3 regions of the Lentibacillus cibarius genome follow, and region 2 is predicted to be linked to each of the others. Evidence: riboswitches for the same ligand, from Rfam matches in the RefSeq annotation. Region 2 holds a riboswitch; each other region holds the start of a gene.
What was found. Region 2 has a riboswitch for thiamine pyrophosphate ahead of FFL34_RS01435 (ECF transporter S component). Riboswitches for the same ligand answer to the same signal wherever they lie in the genome.
Positions count from the first base shown of each region.

Region 1 (8,082 bases), 2.1 Mb from region 2:
TTTCTGAAAATGCCTCTTTTTTGCATTTCAGGAACAATTAGTTCAACAAAGTCTTCTAAACTACCGGGTAATGTAGGAGGCATAAGATTAAATCCGTCAGCCACACCAGCTTCAAACCAGACTTCCATCTGATCCACTATTTCGTCGGGTGTACCTATCAGCGTATGGTGACCACCGCCTGCATTAAGATATCCTAATAATTCTCTTACTGTAGGTTGTGTATCATTAATAATTTGTAGTATCGTTTCGTAACGTCCAACTGGACCAGTAAACTCTTCTACTGGTGGTAATTGGGGTACTTCTTTATCAATATCCCAATTAGAACAGTCTTGTTGAATAAAGAAACTCAGCCGTTTTAAAGCTGTTTCAATAGGTAATTGCTCATCTAATGCTGCTTTTTTGGCTAAAGCTTCTTCATGAGTATGACCTACATAAGTTACTAGGCCTGGAAATACTTTAATATGTCTATTGTTGCCTTCGCTTTGTTTAACTTGTTCATCTAATTTTTTACGAAATTTTTTGCTTGCTTTAAGTTCCACGACACTGCATAGACTGCATCGGCATATTTTACGGCTAATGCAATACCTTGTTTAGATGCCCCTGCTTGCATTGATACTGGTTTGCCTTGCGGACTTTTTGGCGTGGTGGATGGGCCATACACTTTAAAATAGGTACCATCGTGATTAAATGGCTGAATATTTGACGGATTTATCAATTTTCTTTCTTCTCGATTATGCAGAAACTCATTACTGTCCCAAGAAAAAAATAACTTTTTCATTAAAGCAGCGAATTCATCTGCCTTCTCATAGCGTTTGTCATGAGAAGGTAGTTCTTCCATACTATGATTCAATGCTTCTAAATCAGTCATTGACGTAACGAGATTCCAGCCAACACGTCCTTTTGTAATATGGTCCAAACTTAATAGCTGTCGTGAAGCTGTGAAAGGATTAGAAAAAGTACTTGAAATTGTTGAAACTAATCCTACATAACTTGTCACTTGAGAAATCGCCGTTAAATTGACTACTGGATCAAACCAAAATGCTGGCATATCACTAGAATCTTTAGCTTGAAATGATTGATTATCAGCAAAGAATACTGCATCAAAGAAACCTTCTTCTGCTAACTGCGCTAAGGACTGATAATAAGAAATGTCTCCAATTCGTTCAACGCTTGAATCAGGCATTAACCAAGCAGCTTGATGGTGTCCGCAACCATACAGCAAAACACCTAAGTGCAGTTGTTTTTCTTTAGTTTTTGTTATTTATTTACACCTCAAAACACATCATTATTAATGTCTTGTATACTCCTTTTTTGAAGGATTATCTATTGTAATTTAAGCTATTAGTTCATTGTCAAACCGCCATCTACTGTGAAATTTTGACCTGTAATACCGCTCGCATTTTCCGAAGATAAATAAGCGACCATATTGGCTACATCTTGAGGTGTGGTCACCTTCTTCAATGGTGATGATTGAGCAATTAAATCAAATACTTCTGGTGTTGTAGCAGCACTGGCGTTAGTCGTTTTTAATAATCCACCTGAAACTACATTCGCTTTTATACCATATAGTCCTAATTCAGAAGCGATATTACGTGTAAAACCTATTAATCCAGCTTTAGCCGTTGTATATTCGTGGTAGGGTACAACGGGATTTTGATATAAATTAGTACCTATACTTATAATACTTCCATTTTGCCGTTCAATAAATTGAGGTATGACGCTTTGAACTACATTAAATGCTGCTTTTAAAGTACCATCGAGTTGTTTTTGATAATCATCCCAAGTGAGTTCTGCGAAGGGTTTCTGTTTGTTTGGATCAAATTCGAAGTCTACTAATGCGTTGTTGACTACAACATCTATTTGATCAAAATATTCCGTTGCTTTTTTTATCAGGTTATCTACTTCTTTACGCTTTGTTACATCAGCCTGAATTGCAATAGCATTCTCTTCACCAATCTCAGAAACGAGTTTCTCAGCAGCATCTTTACTTTTATAATAATTGATAACCACTTGAAACCCTTGGTGTGCCAATGTTTTTACAATAGTGGCGCCTAAACCTCTACTACTACCTGTTACTAATACTGTTCTAGTCATCATAACAACTCCTAAATTTTTATTTTTTTATGAAACTTAAATAAAAAATACGCAACCTCCCCATAGGAAAGTTGCGTAAAACCAAATAACTACATATTAAGAATAAGGCCCAATCGCTCTATTAAGTATGTATTAGAGTTTACACTTTCCTACGCTAGTTTCAACTAGTTCAGGTTCAAAGGGTTTGAGGTAATACTCATCTCAGTTAAATAACACCCCTAGTGCATATATTAAGTTATATTCAATGTTATAGTTTTAAGAAATTTATGTCAAGGAAATATGGCTAGTTCCGCTTTTCAGGTTCCTTTTCTTATCATTCATTCTTATGGAAATCACTCATTAATTGATACACACGTGATAGTTGAACGCGATCGCGAACAACCTTAGCTACAAATCAAAACCTTCCTGCTTTTTTTGAGCATAAGGGGTTCGGTTTAAAAGTGAATCCAATCCTTTTTTACGCCTTATATCATTCAGAACGTTCTCCCGAAATGAGTCATTATGGAAGATGCCATGAAAGTAGGTGCCGATAATGTTCCTGTTTTCAGTTATGGTTCCTTCTGTTCGATCTGATAGCTGGATAAAAGGACTGATCCCAGCTTCAAAATGAGGTTCCCCCATATGTATCTCATACCCCGTAACAGAAATGGTTTTCTCTCCATAACGGACAAGTCCTTCCGACTGAACCGTTGTCCTTTCTTTAGTCATCTTGGTTTGCATCGGAATCAGTCCTAATCCTGCAACCTTCCCATGTGATGACTCCACCTCATATGTATCTATAATGCTCGTGCCTAACATTTGATAACCTCCACAGATTCCAACAATCGTCGTATTCTTTTCTGCTAAAGCACGTATTCGATCAGCTAGACCGGTTCGGTGTAAAAATTGCATATCCGCTAACGTGTTTTTGCTTCCAGGTAAAACAAGTAAATCTGGTTCTGCTAATTCATCGGCCGAATGGACAAAGCGAACGTGACAATCGGTTTCTTCAAAAAAGGGATTCATATCGGTAAAGTTGGTGATCAGCGGATGACGGATAACAGCAATATCAATCACTTTGGATGTATCCTTATGAGAAGAATAGCTGTCTAACACAACTGAATCCTCCGCCTCCATGACAAAGTTATCGATATGTGGAATCACCCCGAGAACGGGGATATTGGTATATTCTTCAAACCACGTTAATCCAGGCTGTAATAACGATACATCTCCTCTAAATTTATTAATGATACCCCGACTACCCGTTTACGATCTTCTGGTTGGAGGAGCTGCAAGGTTCCTACTAAACTGGCAAAAACCCCACCTTTTTCAATGTTTCCGACCAAAATAACTGGTGTTTTTGCGATTTGTGCTACCCGCATATTGACAAGCTCTCTATCATTTAAATTGATTTCAGCGGGACTACCTGCGCCTTCAATCACAATTCGATCATAACTGGCAGACAATCTATGGTAAGATTCTTTTATTAACCGTAACCCTTGTTGGAAAAAATCTTGCCGATATTCGCCTGCCTGCATATTTTTAAATGGCTTGCCATGTACAACAATTTGGGATTGGCAGGCCCCTGTTGGCTTGATTAGTATTGGATTTATATCTGTTGTGGCAATGACACCTGCTGCATCTGCTTGTACACCTTGGGAACGCCCAATCTCTTTTCCATCAGCTGTAACATAAGCATTCAATGCCATATTTTGAGACTTAAATGGAGCTGTGTTAAAACCATCCTGCGTAAATATACGGCAGAAGGCAGTTGCAATAGCACTTTTTCCGGCATCTGAATGGGTACCCTGAATCATTAAAGGAACGGCTTTTTCCATTGACGCTACACCCACTTTAACACTTTCACTTAACCCTTAAAGCTCAATCCCTTTCACTGCTGGGATACCTCTATCATAGTAATGCTTTTCCACATCAACCACGGAAACAAGGTCGGCGATATCTTTAATTTCTTGTTTGGCATTTCTTCCGGTAATAACGAGGTGGACATGTTCTGGTTTATTTTTTATTAAGTCCTTTACTTCCTCTAATGGCAACACATCATCAATCGGAAATTTGTCAATCGCTAACGCATTGTTTAATTCGTCTAGGACAACAAGGTCATATTCTCCACTCATCACTATCTCCTTTGCTTTTGGCCATGCTTTTCTTAATGCTTCTCGATGTTCTTCTGGGGTTTTGGTCCATGTAAATCCAATGCCAAGCTGCTCTATCTCGACACCTAACTTTTCTAAGGTAATTTGCTCCCCATAGGCACGTCTTGGTGATTTGATAAACTGTAAAATCTTTACGTTAAACCCTTGACCAACTGCCCGAGCTGTTAATCCAATAGCTGCTGTCGTCTTTCCTTTACCATCACCAGTATAAACTAATGTTAAGCCCTGTCGTTTTCTTCTTTTCTGTACCATTTGATTCCTCCTATTGTTTATTTAATACTCCCTCAGTAACAAACGTAGCGATTTCCTCTATCATTAAAGTAGCTGATTGAATGTTGATAACCAACTTTAAGTGCGTCTTCTGCTTCTTTCCGGGTCATTGCATCTTCCTGAAATTAAATGGCTAATTCCTCAAGCCTGCCAAGACTTCTAAGCAACTTTGTCAGTGTATTTATATATCGGCTTACTTGCCCCATTTCCTTAATTAACATTGGAACCGAATAATTTTGATTCAACATATTATTTCCCCCTATTCCCGTAATACGCTATACATTTCTTCAGCCAATTTTCCACCATTCTAGGACAAGATCCGAAATGAAAATGCGTAAACCCGGCAACTACATTATTTTTCAAATAACCTTCGTTACGCACACCTCTCAAACCTGTTGTTTGATATGCGTAAGGAACCTTTTCTTCTTTTGGATGAAAAGAACCGTAATGAAATTCATGCCCCTTTGCGACGAGGTCTTCGAGGAGAAAATTATCTAGCTTCCCACGAACTTCTCTGTACCCTAGCGCAGCTAACCTGTCTTGCATTTGAATCCTTCCAGGAATGACACCTGCCATTGAATATGTTTGATTTTTGGTAGTTTTAATTGAATCTGTTAAATACATAAACCCGCCACATTCCGCAAGTGTTGGTAATCCCTGATCAACAGCATCCTTCACGGAACATTTGGTTTCTTTATTCTTTGCAAGTAAACTAGCAAACTCTTCTGGGAATCCGCCACCTAGGTAAAGTCCATCTACATCGTTCGGTATCGTCTCACCTGCTAGTGGGGAGAAATAAATCAATTCCCCGCCATTTGCTTCCAATATTTCTAGATTTTCGGGGTAATAAAAATTGAAAGCCGCATCTTTGGCCACGGCAATTTTAGCTACATTGTCTTTTTTCTTTTCAAACATGGATGGCTGCTGACTACACTTTATTGGTTCGGCTACAGCCATATCTATTAGCACATCAACATCAATCGTCTCTAGCATTAACTCTCCCAATTGGTCAAAAAAGGTATCAAGCTCCCCTCTTTCAATCGAAGGAATGAGGCCAAGGTGCCGCTCTGGGATTTTAATATCAAACTCCCGCTTCAAATAGCCGATTACTGGAATATGGCATTCCTGTTCAACTGCGTTTTTTACTAATTCAAAATGGCCTTTGCTCCCTACTTTATTTGCAATGACACCAACAATATTCGTACTCTCATCAAATAGTTGAAAACCTTTTACAATTGCAGCTGCACTTCGAGCCATACCCGCACAATTGACGACGAGCAAAACCGGACTCTTCGTTAACATACTTATTTCTGCCGTACTTCCCTGATTGGTTTCTGAGTTTTTCCCATCAAAAAATCCCATCACACCTTCAATTACGGAAATTTCCGCTCCTTGACTTCCATTTACGAACACATCCATAACGTGATTGTGTGTTAGCATCCAGCTATCTAAATTACGAGACTTCCGTCCTGTAACAGCTGTGTGATAAGTTGGATCAATATAGTCCGGCCCACATTTAAACCCTTGAACAGTTAGCCCCCGTTTTTTCAAAGCTGACATCAGACCGATTGCTACGGTTGTTTTACCTACACCGCTCTCCGTACCTGCAATGACAATTTTTCGTTTCGTCATTAGTTTACCTCTCCTCTTTTTCGTGGCTCTTTTCTACCAACAACCTTTTGAAAACAGCCGTTTCAATTAACGCCCGGCTTCAACTCTGTGTAACTCCTTTTCCAGCGCTTGCCTTGTTGCCTGATAAACCACGCTTCCAATCCTTTTGCCTACAACGGTTCCGGAACCGGCATATGGTGTTTTTTTCCCTTGTTGGGTAACACCAATGAGGAGAGCGTCCGTCGATGTACCTGTTGCCACCGTATTTGATAGCGGATCCTTAATATCAAGATCTTGCAAGGCTTTCACCTTCGTTTCCGTGGCAGACTTAGATGCATTTACGAGTGCTCCATCGGTAAAATGGGCATCGACAAAGACCATCGTGTTAATCGTACCAATCGTTGGCTCTAATTCATGTGTTGAATTGGTTATATCAACCGCATTATCTGCACCTGCTGTCACGAGAACAAGCATGGACAAGCCATCTATTTTTTTTGTTACTATCACAGCATCTTTTAGCTTCACAGCAGTCATCATCCCAACAGCGCATTCATGTGGAATATTTCTTTCTATCATCCATTGCTTGATATCGGTCTCAGGGTTAGCGCAGTTGTATTTTTTCGACACATGGAAATTACAAAAGTGACTGGACCACTGAATGCCATCACCTATTACACCATTGGAAATTGTTCGTAAAGATTGATCAAAGGCCACATGAATAACATCGTCGGTTTGTTTTATTTGGTAAGACTGTTCAAAGTTTGTACGATTGTTTTTGTTTGAATAGCCCGGAGTCATCAAAAGCTGCGGTTTCGGAATCGTTGGGTGAGATTGCTGCTGAATGTCTACTTCATATACTTTCTTTAACTGATCCGTTTTCCTCAACGTATCTACATCCCCAACTTCTAAAAAGGTCCCCTCATGTAGTAAAGCAACCCGATCGGCATAAAGGGAGGCTACATTTAAGTCATGTAAAATAGAAAAGACGGTTAACCCGTTTGTTTGCTGTTGCCTCTTTAGTAAATCCAGAATTTGAAAGGTGTGTTTAATATCCAGATGATTTGTTGGCTCATCTAAAAGTAATACTTCCGGCTGCTGAACTAACGCTTTGGCCAACAATACCCGTTGCTTCTCCCCACCACTAATTGTTCGAAATGGTTTGTTGCGAAAATGACTTATTTTAGTTAATTCCATCACTTCGTCAATAATGGTTTGATCATTCTGTGAAAGTATTTTTATGATTCCTTTTTGATGTGGGTAACGACCTAGACTAACAATTTCCTCCACCGTGTAATCAAACGAAACTTGAATCTCTTGAGTTAGAACAGCTAGTTTTTTTGCCCTTTCAAGCTTGGAAAAAGAGTTAATATTCTTTCCTTCAAGGAAAACATTTCCCCCTTGGATAGGCAACTGCCCAGTAATTAACTTGAAAAGAGTTGTTTTCCCGCTTCCATTCGGGCCAAGCAAAACAAAAAATTCACCCTTTTCAATTTTAATATTTACTCCCTGAATGGTGGGGGGATTCATGTATCCTCCTGCTAAATTTTCCAACTGCATCATTACGATCCCCTCCGCAACATTCGTTCTTTTGTCAGCAATAGCGCAAATACCGGTGCACCTATTAATGCCGTTATGACACCAATTGGCAGCTCTTCCGGGGCAATAATCGTCCGAGAAACTAAATCGGCTAAAATGAGAAACGCTCCCCCTACGAGCATGGATAGTGGTAGGACGTGACGATGATTCGGACCAGTTACCAGACGGACAAGGTGTGGAATGACAAGGCCAACAAACCCAATAGACCCCGATACCGCAACCGCTGCTCCTGTTAATATTGAAGCGCCAATTAAAATAAACATTTTCCCTTTTTTCACATTGACACCAATATGATCTGCCGCATCTTCACCGAGTGCTAACGCATTTAATTCACGGTAGTAATAAATGATAATGAAAG
Region 1 covers NZ_VCIA01000001.1:2,341,559-2,349,640, reverse strand. The annotation lists partial or broken gene FFL34_RS11560 (LLM class flavin-dependent oxidoreductase) at 1-1,261, opposite strand, end outside; gene FFL34_RS11555 (3-oxoacyl-ACP reductase) at 1,342-2,094, opposite strand; TPP riboswitch at 2,224-2,324, opposite strand; partial or broken gene FFL34_RS11550 (cobyric acid synthase) at 2,482-3,890, opposite strand; gene cobO (cob(I)yrinic acid a,c-diamide adenosyltransferase) at 3,948-4,499, opposite strand; gene FFL34_RS18640 (nicotinate-nucleotide--dimethylbenzimidazole phosphoribosyltransferase) at 4,643-4,765, opposite strand; gene FFL34_RS11535 (cobyrinate a,c-diamide synthase) at 4,767-6,149, opposite strand; gene FFL34_RS11530 (adenosylcobinamide amidohydrolase) at 6,216-7,688, opposite strand; gene FFL34_RS11525 (FecCD family ABC transporter permease) at 7,688-8,082, opposite strand, start outside.
Region 1: it holds a riboswitch for thiamine pyrophosphate, as region 2 does, so the genes downstream of both, FFL34_RS11555 (3-oxoacyl-ACP reductase) here and FFL34_RS01435 (ECF transporter S component) in region 2, are expected to answer to the same signal.

Region 2 (8,082 bases):
ATTTTAATCCCCCCTTGTTAAAAATTCCTGCCCTATTGTTTAGTAAATTTACTGAAGTCCATGATTAAGTATTTGGCTTCTTATAACTTCATTCCCAAAAGTAAACCACAAGAGTAATAATAAAACTATAATCCCCATTATAAGGCTGAACCAAGCAAAGTATTTATTTTCTTTATTTATCAATGGATTAAAGTACAATTAATAATACTCCAAACGCGAGAGTAATTACTACCGAAAGTTGTCTTGATAAGGTTTCAAAGACCATTGCTCTCACCCCTTTAAAGAATTTTAATATCAGTATGTCACTCCTTGCTAATTAGATTAGAATAATGAGAACGTATTTCACTATATAAGTACCAAAAACTTTGTCAACAACACTGCACCAGGATGCCAAAGTGCCGGTCAACGATCAAGTCCTTTTTTAGAAGTATCTAAAAGCTAGATTATATCTTCATTACTTCTTAAACTCATTAGCTGCGTTACCTTGCAATATGATCCTTCAATAACAATCTGAGTACAATTTTTTAACCCGCAAAAGCGCCGTTTGCTGAACACTGGATAACAAAGAAAATAATAGCCAAAAAATAACGTCTCGATTAAAGAAGGTTAAACAGAGACATACGGTATATGCGTTGATGCATAAAAACTTATAACCAAAAGTACAAGAACATATAATATAAATGTATAGTCATACGGGGAATAACTAAAGTTATAGTAGTAGGTACGGTTCTTATCATCAGAAAATTGCTTCGCCTCCATCGCTACTGCAATCCGATGGGCGCGTCGAATACTACCTGATAAAAGCGGGACAGCATAGGATTTTATCTTAAAAAAGATGGACTTGAGACCTTTTTGTTTTTTAACACCTCGAACTTTCATGGCATATCGAATGGTTTGAAATTCTTCCTTCATAATCGTGATTAGTCGTAATGCAGCCATAAAACTATACGCATATTTCGGCTTTAATTTTGCTTGCTGCATTAACGAATAGAATAAATTCACTGGTTTTGTTGTTAATGCAAAGGTTAGACCCATCATTGCAAAGATAAGAGCACGAAAATCAACTAGTAATCCCGTAAAAAAGCTCTCTTCTGTTATATGAACAAGTCCCCACTTAAACCATGTCGTCTCCCCTTGTCCAAACATTACCATGGCTGATGATGTTGATATAAAAATGAAACAGAACGGAACGACTAAAAGCAAAATAAATTTAAGCGGATAACCAGTAAACAATAAAAATAGAATGAGAAAACCAACACTTAGATTCATCATATAATTTAGATTATCAATAAATAAGACGGCAATGCAGAGTATACATACAACCAAAAGTTTTAAACTGGGATTCACACGATGGAGCCATGTTTCCTTTCCCAATAAAGTCATCTGACTCCTCCTTTTAAAGAACCACGCCTGCTTCAAGACTGGACTTTTTGAATTCCGTTTTGTTCTGGCGTTCAGATTGTTCATCTTTCATTACTTTACCGTTTTCTACCGTCCAAATTCTTGTAGCGAAATACTTGGATATTTGTTCGTCATGGGTAACCATTATAAAGGTTGTACCTTGACGGCGATATTGTTCAATCCATTCCAATAAAGCAAATGTATTTCTGGAATCCTGTCCAAATGTCGGTTCATCCAATAGAATAATCTGCTGCTCCTTAATTATTGATGCAGCAACACTTAACCGGCGCTTTTGTCCCATCGATAGCTGAAAAGGATTTTTATCCTGATGATTAGCTAGTCGAAAAACATGAAGAAGTTCAGCGACACGCTGTTCAATTAGATGTGGATCGGTATTGTCTATTCGCAACGAATAAGCAATTTCTTCATAAACAGAATTCGCTACAAATTGAAGTTCTGGATTTTGAAACACAAATGTCATTTGTTCATGTAAATTTTTTACTTTTTTAATTGGTATTCCCATTAATTCGTATTTTCCCGTCGTTTTTATGAACTGCATCAGCGCATGCAAAAATGTACTCTTCCCAGCGCCATTATCCCCACGAATGACAATCCACTCACCGCCAGAAACCTGTTGTTCATCAACGGAGATTTTAATTTCCTTGTTTCGATAGCCTTTAAATTGTTGTAATCTTAAAAGGTTATTATTGTTGACACTTACTTCACGCTGAACGGGATGTTCTGCAAGATAATCATCCCAGACGCCCGGAAACCAAATTCCCTGTCTTTTCATCTCCTGTTTATAATTAGAGAAAATCATATCCTTTGGTCCATCAGCAATAATCTCTCCATTTTCGTTAAATAGGATAATCCGGTCAATAAATTCCAGCACATGATCAATTTTATGTTCGACGACAAGTACAGTCTTATTTTCACTAACATTTTTTATAACATCCCATATATCCTTCGTTCCAACTGGATCAAGCATCGCTGTTGGCTCATCTAAAAATAAAACGTCTGGATTAAGAGTAAGAACGGATGCAATAGCAAGCCGCTGTTTCATGCCTCCTGATAAAGATGCTATGGGTGTATGAATGTCCTGCAACTCCAATGAAACCTCCTTAAGCTGCCGATTAATTCGCTTCTGCATTTTCTCCCTTGGTATTCGGAGATTTTCAAGGACAAAAGCAATCTCTTCATCGACATACGGCATGCAAAACTGGCTGTCTGGATCCTGAAAAACATACCCCCATGATGAAGGGCGCTCTAGTTTGTCAGCTTTTAACGGTACTTCATAAGAATTTGGAATGAGTCCGCTTAACAGCTGCAAAAGCGTTGATTTACCACAGCCAGAAGGTCCTAACAAAAGAACCTTTTCACCTTTTTGAAACGAAACGGATAAATCCTTAAATAAGAGCGATTCGTCACCAGGAAATTTCAGTCTTAAATTCTCAACACGTGTCATTTGTTCCATCTTTATCATCCTTATCTTTCATCCACATCCAATGCATCATAATCTTCTCTGGATGCCGGACGAACAAGATTCGTAACTCCTGTCGTTTCAAGTGCTTTGACAAGATAATAAGCTAAAATACCAGCAAAGAACAGTGAACCGATAGATCGAGCAACTAAATACAAGATTAAGTTCCAAGTCGACAGGGCTAAAATTTCTCCATAAAAACTATCCATAATAACGGAACCTATACATGAAGAGAGACCTGCTAATACAGCTATTGATAAATCAAATCGTTTATAGCGAAATGCCATAAACACGAGTTCTGCAAATAATCCTTGAACCACTCCATATAATAGAACCGTCAATCCCCAAGGTGATCCGAGTAAAAACTCACCAGACGCAGCAGCAATCTCTGCCAATAACGCAACTCCTGGCTTTCGAATGATTAAATAGACGACAGGTGCTGCGATAAACCACATTCCATAAACGAACTGATCAAGGTGCAGACCAATAGGGGTTAATGTATAATATAGCGGGCCCCATAAGATATAAACAATTCCAAATGCAATAGCAATCACAATCGTTACTAGAATATACGTTAATTTCAATCCTTTTGCCATGTATTTTTCTCCTCCTCTAGTCTTTTCCACCTAATGGACCATACTTCTTGTTTGTAAGCCATATTCCAAAATGATAACTCATAAGATAAAATGCTCTTTATTCGTTCTCTATCATCTTCTGAAACTTTTTTCAGCTATGTCATCTCCTCCACTAATAAATGAATGATGAAAACTTGCTGCCCTAATTTCATCTACAGCTTGACGTACTTCCCCTGAAAATTTCATTTCTTCCCCCCCTCCCTAAATTTATAAATAAAAATAAAAAACCACCTTCTTATTACAGAGAAAGTGGTTTTAATTGAAAATAATACATATGTATTGTTTGCAACTAAACGCCACTTCCCTCCGCTGGTATGATCCAGATCAGGTTCTAAGGGTCTTAAAGTCATACTTTAATCTCAGCTCTATGGTGAATTGATCACCTTGAAAGCTCCCCTAGTGGTTTTATTCGTTTATTTACTTGTATCATACTATGTTCAATATATTTGTCAAGGATTACTCAAATATGTTTTTTAAAGAATTACTTTAATTCATATCTATTCTATTCGTTAGTTTATGATAGGTATTTATTTACAATATTAACGGCAGTTCCAAGTGCATATTCTCAACACAATATGCTGTTTTCAGCAAATGTGAGGTTTTAGTCTTTTAGAATTTGTTAGTTAATGACAGCTACGTGAATATAAGTTATAATAAACAGGTTCTGAATCACCTTTCATTTAAGGGAAGGGGGTTTTTTATGATTACTATATATAATGTCAGCAAATGGTTCGGCTCGTTTGAAGCAATTCAATCGGTATCGTTAAGTATTAAGTCGGGCGAAATTCATGGTATTATTGGCGCGAGTGGTGCAGGGAAATCAACGTTACTGCGAATGATGAACTTATTAGAGCAGCCTGATGAAGGAGAAGTTATCATAAATGGTGAAACGCTGAACCATTTAAAAGGTAAGCGAATTCGTCACATACGTCAGTCGTTAGCTATGATCTTCCAAGGGTATCATTTAGTCGGCAATAAAACGGTTTTCGACAATGTCGTCGTGCCGCTAGAATTAGCTAAAGTTCCGAAAACAAACCGGACAGAACAAGTAATGAAGAGTTTGCGTTTTGTGGGTCTCGATACGTTAAAAGATCAGTACCCGGGGCAGCTAAGCGGAGGGCAAAAGCAACGCGTCGCTATTGCGCGAGCGATTGTCAACCAGCCTCAAGTGTTGTTATGTGATGAACCAACGTCATCACTTGACCCGAATACAACAGCGGAAGTGCTCGAAGTATTAAAGCGAATCAATCAAGAATTTGGTGTCACCATTGTCATTGTTACCCACGAAATGGAAGTAATCAAAAGTGTCTGTGAACGAGTGACGGTTATGGCAGATGGTCGCATCTACGAAGAAATTAATATCGATCCGACAGGAGTACATAAAATTGAACATAGCGCCGAAGGTTTTGTCAAACGTTTGAAATCAGGTGGTGACGTCAACAATGCCTGATATATTAGTTGATTATCAAACTGAGATTTGGGTGTCAATTGGCGAGACATTTATTATGGTTGGTTCTTCAATACTAGCGGCATTGTTAATCGGGCTTCCAATTGGCACCTTTTTATTCCTGTGTCGCAAAGGGCAATTGCTTGAAAATCAATTTGTTTTTTCATCCTTGAACTTAATCGTGAACATTATTCGTTCGTTTCCATTCTTGTTACTCGTTATCTTTTTAATTCCGTTCACGCGTTTTATTATTGGAACGGCGATTGGTACAGCAGCTGCGATCGTCCCGATGACCGTTATTGCAATCGCGCACTATTCTCGTCTGGCAGAGCAATCGCTTCTCGATGTCCCTAAAGGCGTGATGGAAGCGGCTGTTTCGATGGGCGCGTCAGTTAAAGATATTATTTTCAAATTTTTGTACGTTGAAGCACGCTCAGCACTCGTCTTAAGCATGACGACATCGACGATTAGTTTTATTTCTTACTCGACGATCATGGGTGTTGTCGGTGGTGGTGGTATCGGTGACTTTGCCATCCGTTATGGTTACCAACAATTTCGAACTGATTTGATGATTTATATCATCATTATTATGGTGATATTTGTGCAACTCATTCAATATGCCGGCATTACATTAGCAAGAAAAATAGACAAACGATAAGGGGAGATTATTGATGAAAAAATGGATTATAATCATGATGGTCGTCCTAATATCTGTGCTAGTCGCATGTAGCGGCAGCAACAACAGTGAGAAGGCAGAAAAATCAAGTGATGACAATAATAATGGCGAGGATAAAGAGCAAACAGTAAGAGTTGCTGTCGTTGAATCACCTATGTTAGACGTTGTAGAAATTGCACAGGAAAATCTCGCCGAAGACAATATTGAAGTAGAGATTGTTGAAATGGGTGACTATATTCAACCAAACGAAGCGCTAGCAAACGAAGAGGTTGATGCGAACTTCTCACAACACGTCCCATTTATGAATCAGTTCAACCAAAACTCAGACGCTAATTTAACAGAGGTTCAGCCAATTTATTATGCTAATTTCGGCCTTTATGCACAAGAATACGCTAGCGTGGAAGAGTTTCCTGATGACGCAACGATTGGTATTGCAAATGATCCGTCTAACATTGACCGTTCCCTTCGCCTGTTAGCTTCACATAATTTAATTGAATTGAAAGAAACAGATAGCGGACAGTACAAATTAGAGGATATTAAAGAAAACTCACACAACTATAGTTTTGAACAAGCAGGTATTACTGCTTTAACTCGTTTGTATGAAGATTTTGATGGCGTTATCGTTAACCCGACACACGCTGGTAACTTAGATTTAACTCCGGCTGACGATGCGCTCATTACAGAAAAAGAAGATAATAAATTCGCAATTACATTAGTCGCGCGTGAAGATAATGCGGACTCAGAATTGATCCAACAGTTAGCTGACGCGATGACGAGCGAAGACGTTCGCAAGTTTTTAAATTCTCGTGAAGGCGAAGCTTCTATTCCGGCATTCTAAAAACCGAATGGTTCACCACCCCTGTGGCATATAGTATTGAAGCGCACCCCAGAAAGTTGTATTTGTCGCACAACTTTTGGGTGCGCTTCACTATAGTGATAGGTAAGACCTTGAAGTTATCGCTAGCTTCTCCCGCACTTCAATCGCACTTACGACTTTCACCACCTACAGCGTTCCAACTAAAGCCAATTTCATTTAATTATCAGCACTTCTTGTGGCTCAATTCTTCCATATCAATAAGTCGATGCTCCCTTGAAAGATAAACCGCTTTTATTCATACGAGAACCTTATTAACGTATTAGAAAATGCCTGATCTTTACCGAAATTGTGTGACCACGTTTCATTTGAGTCAGGAACGTTTTCCACCAATAGAAATAGTGACAGCGTCATTATAAAATTTATCATACATATTTTTGACGTTCGTCAATGAAAACAAAAGCTTATGGTTATGGTCATCAAAAATCACAAAATTCCCTGCAACACAAGACATGATATAGAAAATTTTCCAGACGATTCAACTCAAATATTCGCTTCATCATATATGAAATCCGGCTCAAATCCAAGATCGCGCAGCATCTGGTGGTCTTCCGTATCTTCCCGGCCAAGGGTTGTCAAATAATCACCGATAAAAATTGAGTTTGCTGCATACAATCCCAATGGCTGAAGACTTTTTAAATTAACCTCTCTGCCACCCGAAATACGTATCTCTTTTGTCGGATTAACATAACGAAACATAGCAAGCACCTTCAAACAATATACCGGATTTAATTCGTCAGTTCCTTCTAGCATGGTTCCGTCAATCGCGTGCAGAAAGTTTACGGGTATAGAATCTGCATCCAGCTCTTTGAGTGCCTTAGCCATTTCCACAACGTCTTCCTTTGTTTCTTTCATTCCAACAATAACACCCGAACATGGTGACATACCTGCTTGCTTTGCTTGATTCACGGTCCGAACCCGATCCTGATACGTATGACTTGTTGTAATCGCATCATGATGATTTTCTGAAGTATTGATATTATGATTGTAGCGGCTGACACCCGCATATTTTAGCTTATCAGCCTGCCCGGGTTTCAATATGCCAAGACAGGCACAGATTGTCAGATCGTATTTGGATTTGATTTCTTCGACTGCCTCAGCCACATGATTCAGTTCCCGATCAGTCGGCCCTTTACCGCTCGCCACAATACAGTAAGTACCGGAGCGCATCTGCTGTGCTTTCTCAGCACCTCTTATAATCGAATTCTTGTCCAGCATCCGATACTTTTCAATTGGTGCAGTAGAGTCTCTTGACTGTGCGCAGTATCCGCAGTTTTCCGAACAATTTCCGGATTTTGTATTAATAATCATATTCAGTTTTACTTTGTTTCCATAATAGTGTTTACGAATCTGATATGCACCGTTTAACAATTGCAAGATATCATCATCAGGGCATTTCAGTATGCCCATTGCTTCTTCATCCGTCAGTTCATATCCGTCCAAAACACCTTTTGCCAGTTTACTGTATTCCATATATGCATCTCCTCCCCGTTTACGCTGCATTCTCTTTTTGAAAACGTTGAACCCCGATTCCTGATTTTCTAAGTCTGTATGCGAAAAGTCCTGCGC
Region 2 covers NZ_VCIA01000001.1:282,311-290,392, forward strand. The annotation lists gene FFL34_RS01425 (energy-coupling factor transporter transmembrane component T family protein) at 607-1,383, opposite strand; gene FFL34_RS01430 (ABC transporter ATP-binding protein) at 1,397-2,875, opposite strand; gene FFL34_RS01435 (ECF transporter S component) at 2,887-3,477, opposite strand; TPP riboswitch at 3,801-3,924, opposite strand; gene FFL34_RS01440 (methionine ABC transporter ATP-binding protein) at 4,217-4,966, shown strand; gene FFL34_RS01445 (methionine ABC transporter permease) at 4,959-5,621, shown strand; gene FFL34_RS01450 (MetQ/NlpA family ABC transporter substrate-binding protein) at 5,635-6,477, shown strand; gene bioB (biotin synthase BioB) at 6,997-7,986, opposite strand; gene FFL34_RS01460 (biotin transporter BioY) at 8,006-8,082, opposite strand, start outside.

Region 3 (8,082 bases), 1.8 Mb from region 2:
ATGGTGGTCCGGATGGCCCGCCGAATGGAGATCCTCCGCCAGGTACATTACCCTGAGACCATGGAAAATTAAATATCCTTTCATCATCATATGGTTGCTGGTTATGATTCATAGCTTACTTCCTCCTTTAATAAGCCTTCTCTTTACTATATGGGAATTGGTCTAATGATGTATGGGCGAATCGATAGGTATTGTTTTTTAATTAGACTTTTTGCCTATTTTTCCGCCCAATTGCAGAACCCATCTAATCCATTTACGAAAAAACAGCCTTACCATCAATGATGGAAAGGCTGTTGTACGTTGGGTTTTTATTCAGCTGGAATTCCTTTTGTCCATTTATCAATTAGATCTGGATTATCCTTAATAAATTGCCGCGCAACTTTTTCCGGGTCTTTGTCCTCTGCAAATACTTGAGGCATGAGTTTTTCAATCATCTCATAGGATTCCGTATACTGGTTGATGAACTTGAAGGCCGCCGGAGCATTATCTTTCAAATCTTTATGAGCGACAATACTAATATGTCCACCATCGCCACCATACGTGCCTTTAGGATCTTTCAGCATGTTTAAATCCATTACACCAAACGTCCAGTGCGGCTTCCAAAGTGTAACAACAATAGGTTCTTTATTTTCAATCGCGGATTTTAACTCGGTAATCATGGCAGCTTCAGAGCTGTGCTGGAGTTCCCACTTATCCAGCCCGTAATCCTTAATGGCTTGATCTGTTAAGCTCATAATACCGGCACCTGAGTCTATACCCGTAATCTTCCAATTAACTTTCTCGCCAAGTTCCGTATTGCCTTTCAAGTCTTCTACAGAATTAATATCTTCCATATAGGTTGGTACTGTTAAAGCTAACGGTGCTTTGTCAAGTGTTTGATTTACTTCCACAACTTGATCTTTATACTTCTCCCAATATTGTTTTTGGCTCTCCGGCAACCATGCAGATGCTGTGAAATCAGCTGATCCATCAGCAACACTGGCCCACATTGGTCCAGTTTCAACTTGCTTCACATCAACATTATATCCAATATCCTCTAGTACTTCTCCCATTAAATAACTTACAACTGTTTCTCGCGCCCATGCAACGTAAGGAATCGTTAAATCCTTCTTCCCTAGTTCGGGGCCGCTGTTTTCTTCCGTATGTACATTTTTCCCTTCACTATTTTCTGAAGATCCAGTAGCTTCCGTCTGCTTTCGCCTTCACTGCACGCTGCCAATAACATCACGGAAAGCATCAAGGTCAAAGCTAAACCTGATAAATAACGTTTTTTTAGCATGTACTAAATACACTCCTTTTTTCTTTTTGCATGTTGCTCATTGTAAGATAGACTTTCTGAAAAATCTAATGCAAAAAAGAACCTTTAAGGAGTAAATAAAAGCATTTAGGGTGATCGTAGTTATTTAAATGACACTGCCTCCGATTTAATCGTATTTCTTGGCTGATGCTTTCCAGAATAGTACTTACACGCTGCTAACAGGAAAAGTTTTACTTCGAGATGCAGTGGATTGACATCTGTTAGTTGCCGTTTCTTACTACATATATTAAAGGTTTTCGACGACTGCTTCTATATTTTCCGCTTTTGTAATAGCTGAAATAACAGAAACTCCATCCGCACCAGCATTGATCACCGATGCTGCATTTTGTTCATTAATGCCGCCAATTCCCACAATTGGTATGTCAGGATAGTGATGCTTCAGTACTTTAATCCACTCGGTACCGACTGCTTGTTTGACATCGTCTTTGGTTGACGTTGAAAAAATCGGTCCGGCACCAAGGTAGTCAGCGAGATGAACCGGGCTACTATCTACTTCATGCTGATTGGAGACAGACAGTCCGATGATTTTATCCGGAAACCTCTCTCGTAATTCATCCAGTCGCATATCGTCCTGACCGACATGGATGCCGTCAGCTTCCAGTGGTTCGGCCAGTTCAATGTCATCATTAACAAAAAACATTACATGGTGCCGGGCGCAAATGTCACGGAGTTTGAAACCTAATTCCCGCTTTTCCTTGCCGGTCAGTGAGCCTTTTCCTTTTTCACGGAATTGAAAAGCAGTAATGCCGGCTTTTGCTGCTTCCTCTAAAATAGTCGTGGGATCGTGGTCACAGTTCTGGCTTCCCATGATGAAGTATTTTCGTAAGTTCATATGTTACTTCCTTTCCAGCTTGCTAGGATCAAAGGATAATGCATCGATAAAGTGGGGCAAGAATGTTCCGGGTCCGTTGACATCTGTTTGTTTGGCGGCATATTCAGCAGCCAGTCCATAAAAGTTTACTGCTGCTAAAGTCTGTTTTTGAACATTATTGTTTGTTGTCAGGCAAGCTGTTAAGACAGAACCAAGCAGGCATCCTGCACCGGTTATTTTTCCTAAAAATGGATGACCTGTGGTGTTATGCTCAATCTCACCACTAGTGCATAAGACATCTGTTTGCCCGGTGACAACGGCAGTACATTGATACATCTCGGCCACCTTTGAAGCTATCTCGTCTGCATTGCCATCCCCAATTGATTCAACGCCCTTCGTCTCCCACGGAATTTCGACGAGGTGTGCAAGCTCACCTGCATTTCCCTTGAGGACAGTCGGCTGTACGTCACTTAAAATCTTTTTTACCGCAGTTGTCCGGAATGGGGTTGCCGCAACACCGACCGGGTCAATGACAATTGGAATTCCTTTTTCATTGGCAGCTTTACCGGCACGAACCATGGAATCTAGCTCGTTAGCGGTTAATGTGCCTATATTAAGCAGAACGCCATCCGCATTAGCAGCCATGTCAGCGGCTTCCTCTTCAGCCTTGGCCATCACTGGTGCTGCTCCAAATGATAGCAATCCATTTGCCGAAAAGTTCATGACTACCTGATTGGTCAGATGATGGATCAGTGGGGTTGTTTCACGCACTTCTAGAATAATTGTTTTATTCATTTTACTACACCAATTCCTTTCGCAGTGCCCAATGGTTAGTTGGACCACTTCCATTGCCAATGGGAAATGAATGGCGAATAGCCGCGGTCACATATTCTTTTGCTTTTTGTACGGCTTCCGGCAATGGATACCCGTGGCTCATATACGCTGCGATGGCCGCAGAATAAGTACATCCGGTCCCGTGTGTGTTGTTTGTATTAATGCGTTCCGCTGAAAGGGTGTGAGTCGTGTTTCCATCATATAGAAAATCCACAGCCTCTCCCTGCATGTGACCACCTTTAACTAAAGCAGCACCTGCGCCGTACTCGTGGACAATCTGTTTGGCGGCCTGCTGCATATCCTCGAGCGTATCTATCGTCCTGTCGGTGATGACCTCTGCTTCCGGTATGTTCGGTGTTGTCACTGTTGTCAGCGGAAGAAGATTTTCACGTAAATATATTTGCGCATCTTCAGCAATTAATCGGTCACCACTTGCTGCAACCATGACCGGATCCATAATATATGGAATGTCCAGTGGGGAAATCTTTTCAGCTACCGCCTGCATAATATCGATATTGGCAAGCATACCGGTTTTAAACGCTTGGAAAGGGATATCGGAAATAACCGATTCCAGTTGCTGTTTAATCATGGATGTAGGCATATGCTGTACATCCTGGACACCTGTTGTATTTTGCGCGACAACCGAGGTGATGACGGACATCGCGTATGATTGCAACTCTTGAAACGTTTTTAAGTCTGCCTGAATACCGGCACCACCGCTTGGGTCTGTGCCGGCAATCGTCAATGACGCAGGAATATAGTTCATGATATAGCCTCCTTATATATGGTTCGCTAATAAATTTGCACGTTTAACTTTTGACACAACAAACCAGCCGATAAAAGCTCCGGAAATACTACTAACTAGAAACGATGGCAAAAAGAAAAATGCCCCGGCAGAACTGCCCATCAGAATACGCGCAAATGGCACAGCAAAAAGTGAACCGATTATTCCGGTACCAATTGCCTCTCCAACTGCAGCTAAAGCTTTTTTATTAGTTTTTTTATAGAGATAGCCGGCTAAAAATGCACCGACCATACCACCGGGAAAAGCAAGCAATGTACCAAGCCCAAGCATATTTCGGAGTAGACCGATCATGAAGGCGATGCCGACTGCCGGACCAGGACCAAGTGTGACTGCGGCCATGACATTGACTGCATGTTGCACCGGGTAAGCTTTGGCTACACCGGCCGGGAACCATAGTAATTGTGCCCCGAGTGTTCCAATCGCGACGAAAACGGCCATCGTCGTTAATAATCGTGTACGGTTCAAGCAAATCCTCCTTTCGTTCGGGGCGGATCCAAAGAACAAAGGCGAAAGCGCTGTTGCAGGCTAAGAACGCGTCGGAACCGGACGTGGCCTAACCTTGCAAGTAAAAGCTATATCGCTAAATTTTATAGTTTCTTACCTTTTGAAAAAGCCAGATCCATAGACTGGACCTGGCTTGAAATAGCTGATAGCAATTTACCGTCAGACTACTTCCCTACGCTGGTATTAACCAGGTCAGGTCCGTAAGAGTCGGAAAGCATAAACGCCCTTTCCTCTCAGCCCACAATTGCTGGGCACCCCTAGTAGTACTAAAGTTATTTTATTATTTATTAGTGTATCAGAGAAAAGTCCGTTTGTCATATGCTTTTCGGAAATTTCAAATGAACTATGATTTAGCATATTAACTGTGGGAAAACAGCAATAGTTTTATGATACAATCATACTAGTATACTAATTTGAATAATATAGCATCGTTTGCAAAACATATAGAGTAACATAAAATGTGAACGTGGGGGAGGGTAAAGGCGTGAATAGAACGGGAGAAATTGTATTAACGATCGTAGGCGCATTAATTTATGGCTTTTTTGCCGCGGTTGGGGCATTTATGGTTTGGATTTTTAACAATGAAGTGATTCGGAACAAAGCAAAAGAAGAAGTCAAACAGCAGCAGCCTGAAGTAGCAACAGGTGATCTTGATACCATACTGGAACTGTTTCAGGGCGGTGGTTGGTTTCTAATTATTGTCTCTGTGCTTGCGCTGGTTGTTGGGATTGTTTCCATCTTTCTCATGAAAGGTGATAAAAATTCAAAGGTTGCAGGCATTATGTTGATTGTGACAGCCGTTATCGGTGCAATTATTACTGTTGGTGCCGGAATATTTAGTGGATTATTCTACCTGATTGCTGGTATTATGTGCCTTGCACGGAAAAAACAGTCCACCATAACCATGGAATAGGTAACAGGTGCCCTCCACTTAGATTTACGAAATGTTTAAGGAGGTCTTGTTGCCCTTTTAAGTGGCCAATTCAGTTATTTCTTGACTTTTCCTTTTACTTGGTTTGTCTTATTGGATATACAAGTGCGCGGAACAATTTTTTAGAATGTTCACAATAACACATATAAACCGTTATATTAGTGATAGATTTGAAATGGAGGAAGGGAGATTAATGGGAATGGAAGAACTTAATGCACATGATAATGATTCACGATATAAGGTAGCCAACCGGGAGGCGCTCGTTGGGATTGGACTGGTGATCTTTAATTTTGTCTGGTGGTTTGCGTTTGCCTATGGACTTGGGGGCAAGGACCCATCAGAGTATACATATGTTTTCGGACTACCTGCATGGTTTTTTTACAGCTGTGTGCTCGGATTTATTATTATGGCTGTGCTGGTAACGGTTGTGGTTAAAAAGTGGTTTGCGGAAGTTTCGTTTGAGAAAGAGGGAGAAGAAAGATGAATTGGCAAGCATTAGTCCCATTAATCGGCTTGTTGCTCGTTATTTTTGGTGCCGGTATGTGGGCCGGTAAATATATAAAATCGTCGAATACATTCATGCAAGATTATTTTCTCGGTGGGAGAAGCCTTGGCGGATTTGTCCTGGCAATGACGATGACGGCAACCTATGGCAGTGCAAGTAGCTTTATTGGTGGTCCAGGCACAGCTTATACACAGGGGCTCGGCTGGGTGCTCTTAGCAATGACGCAGGTTTCGACCGGGTATTTTGTGCTGATGGTTTTAGGTAAAAAATTTGCTATTGTAACGCGTAAGTATCATGCGCTTACTATGGTTGATTTTTTGAAAGAGCGTTATCGTTCCAAATGGGTTGTTTTGTTATCGGCATTTAGCATTATTATTTTCTTATTTTCCGCAATGGCAGCACAGTGGATCGGCGGTGCTCGGCTGATTGAATCATTGGTCGGGATTCCGTATACAACGGCTTTATTCATTTTTGCTTTATTCGTTTTGATTTATGTAACCATCGGCGGTTTCCGTGCGGTAGCATTGACTGACGCCATTCAAGGAACAATTATGTTTGTCGGGACCCTTATACTGTTGGTTGCCACTATTATCGCTGGAGGCGGTATTTCTAATATCATAACTGATCTTACCGCGGAAAACCCGAACTTGATTACCCCATATGGTGCGGATGGAAGTCTAACACCCGCTTATGTATCGTCGTTCTGGATTCTTGTCGGTGTTGGGGTTGTAGCCTTACCGCAAATCGCTGTTCGGGCGATGTCCTATAAAGACTCCCGCTCCATGCATCGTGCGCTGATTATCGGCACCATTGTTGTCGGTGTAATTATGTTAAACATGCATTTGATTGGTGTATTTACACGCCCAATATTACCTGGTATTGAAGTGGGCGATAAAGTGATGCCGCTCATTGCGCTGGAAGTGTTGCCGAACTGGCTGGCAGGTATCGTACTTGCGGCCCCGATGGCAGCGATTATGTCGACGGTTGATTCCTTGCTGTTGTTGGTTAGTTCCGCAATCGTGAAGGATGTTTATTTAAATTACGTAGAACCGAAAGCATCCCATCAGCGCGTCAAGCGATTAAGTATCGGAATCACTGCGGTTCTTGGGATTGTTGTATTTGTTATGGCCTTGAATCCACCTGATCTCATTATCTGGCTGAATTTATTTGCGTTCGGCGGTCTGGAGGCGGCATTTATTTGGCCGGTTGTCATGGGGTTATATTGGAAAAAAGGCAATAAATACGGTGCACTTGCTTCCATGGTTGCTGGGATAGGATTATATATTTTATCTGATTCCTTCTTTCCGAAGCCATTTGGACTACATTCGGTTGTCATGCCGGTTGTGATAGCGTTCGTTGCTTATGTATCCGTGAGCCTGGGGACGCGTAAGAAAATGCTCGTGGAGGAGGCATAATCGTATAATTGGGGACAAGGGGGGGAGGAATCACCATTACTTATTTCAATTTACTTGGTCTATTTATTATGCTTATTACCATCATACTGCTTTTTATTTTTGTTATTAAATTATTTTTGTTTTTTATTAAAAAGAAGCCATTTCCTAAAATAATTTTAATTGCCAGTCTGATAGGAATCATTGTGGTGTCTATACAAGCTGGATATAATAAGTATTTTTTTACATTTAATGACGATGAAGGTGAATTTTACAAAGGACCTGTGAATTCTCCGACAGATAAATATACTGCCAATGCTTACTATATGCCATATGGTGGCGCTGCAGGTGGAGTGAATTTATGGGTAGAAATCAGTTATAACGATGAGGATGATAAAACGAAAACTGTTTACTATAGTGAGGCAAATAGCAACTTTTCTATGAAGTGGACAAATGAAGCAACTTTACACATTAAAAATGAAGAACCTAGGTTTCCAAAGTCAAATAGAAGTATTAAATTGAATGTTGAAAATGAGATTTATCATGATAGAGGTTTAGCTTGTCAAAGTTGGTTGATGAAAAGTGAGTATGAAACATGTTACCAAAAACAATAGCTTATTGAGGTAATAAGGCAACATAAATAAACCGAAAAAAGTCCGGATAGATTATCCGGCTTTTTTCGGTATTAAACTGACTAAGGATACAATTTGTTAAATGATTTAACTTAACTACTGCAATATGATAACTTCTCACTTAAGCGTTTGTTTTAGATTGTTCTTTTGCAAATTGAACAAAATAATCCAACGACGCTTCATTGCTTAACGACCCTTTATTTACAACCGCATCAACTGGTTTGCCCATCAGTATCTTTTTAATCGGTATCTCCAGTTTTTTGCCGTTCAAGGTTTTCGGCAAATCAGGAGCCTGGTAAATACCACTTGGCACGTGTCGTGGTGAGCATTGTGTACGGATTTGCTTTTTGA
Region 3 covers NZ_VCIA01000001.1:2,128,146-2,136,227, forward strand. The annotation lists gene FFL34_RS10285 (hypothetical protein) at 1-112, opposite strand, end outside; gene FFL34_RS10290 (glycine betaine ABC transporter substrate-binding protein) at 309-1,052, opposite strand; gene FFL34_RS18630 (hypothetical protein) at 1,115-1,279, opposite strand; gene thiE (thiamine phosphate synthase) at 1,545-2,150, opposite strand; gene thiM (hydroxyethylthiazole kinase) at 2,154-2,924, opposite strand; gene thiD (bifunctional hydroxymethylpyrimidine kinase/phosphomethylpyrimidine kinase) at 2,929-3,729, opposite strand; gene thiW (energy coupling factor transporter S component ThiW) at 3,742-4,233, opposite strand; TPP riboswitch at 4,425-4,541, opposite strand; gene FFL34_RS10310 (DUF4064 domain-containing protein) at 4,757-5,185, shown strand; gene FFL34_RS10315 (YhdT family protein) at 5,403-5,687, shown strand; gene panF (sodium/pantothenate symporter) at 5,684-7,123, shown strand; gene FFL34_RS10325 (DUF5412 family protein) at 7,132-7,713, shown strand; gene FFL34_RS10330 (acetoacetate--CoA ligase) at 7,853-8,082, opposite strand, start outside.
Region 3: it holds a riboswitch for thiamine pyrophosphate, as region 2 does, so the genes downstream of both, thiW (energy coupling factor transporter S component ThiW) here and FFL34_RS01435 (ECF transporter S component) in region 2, are expected to answer to the same signal.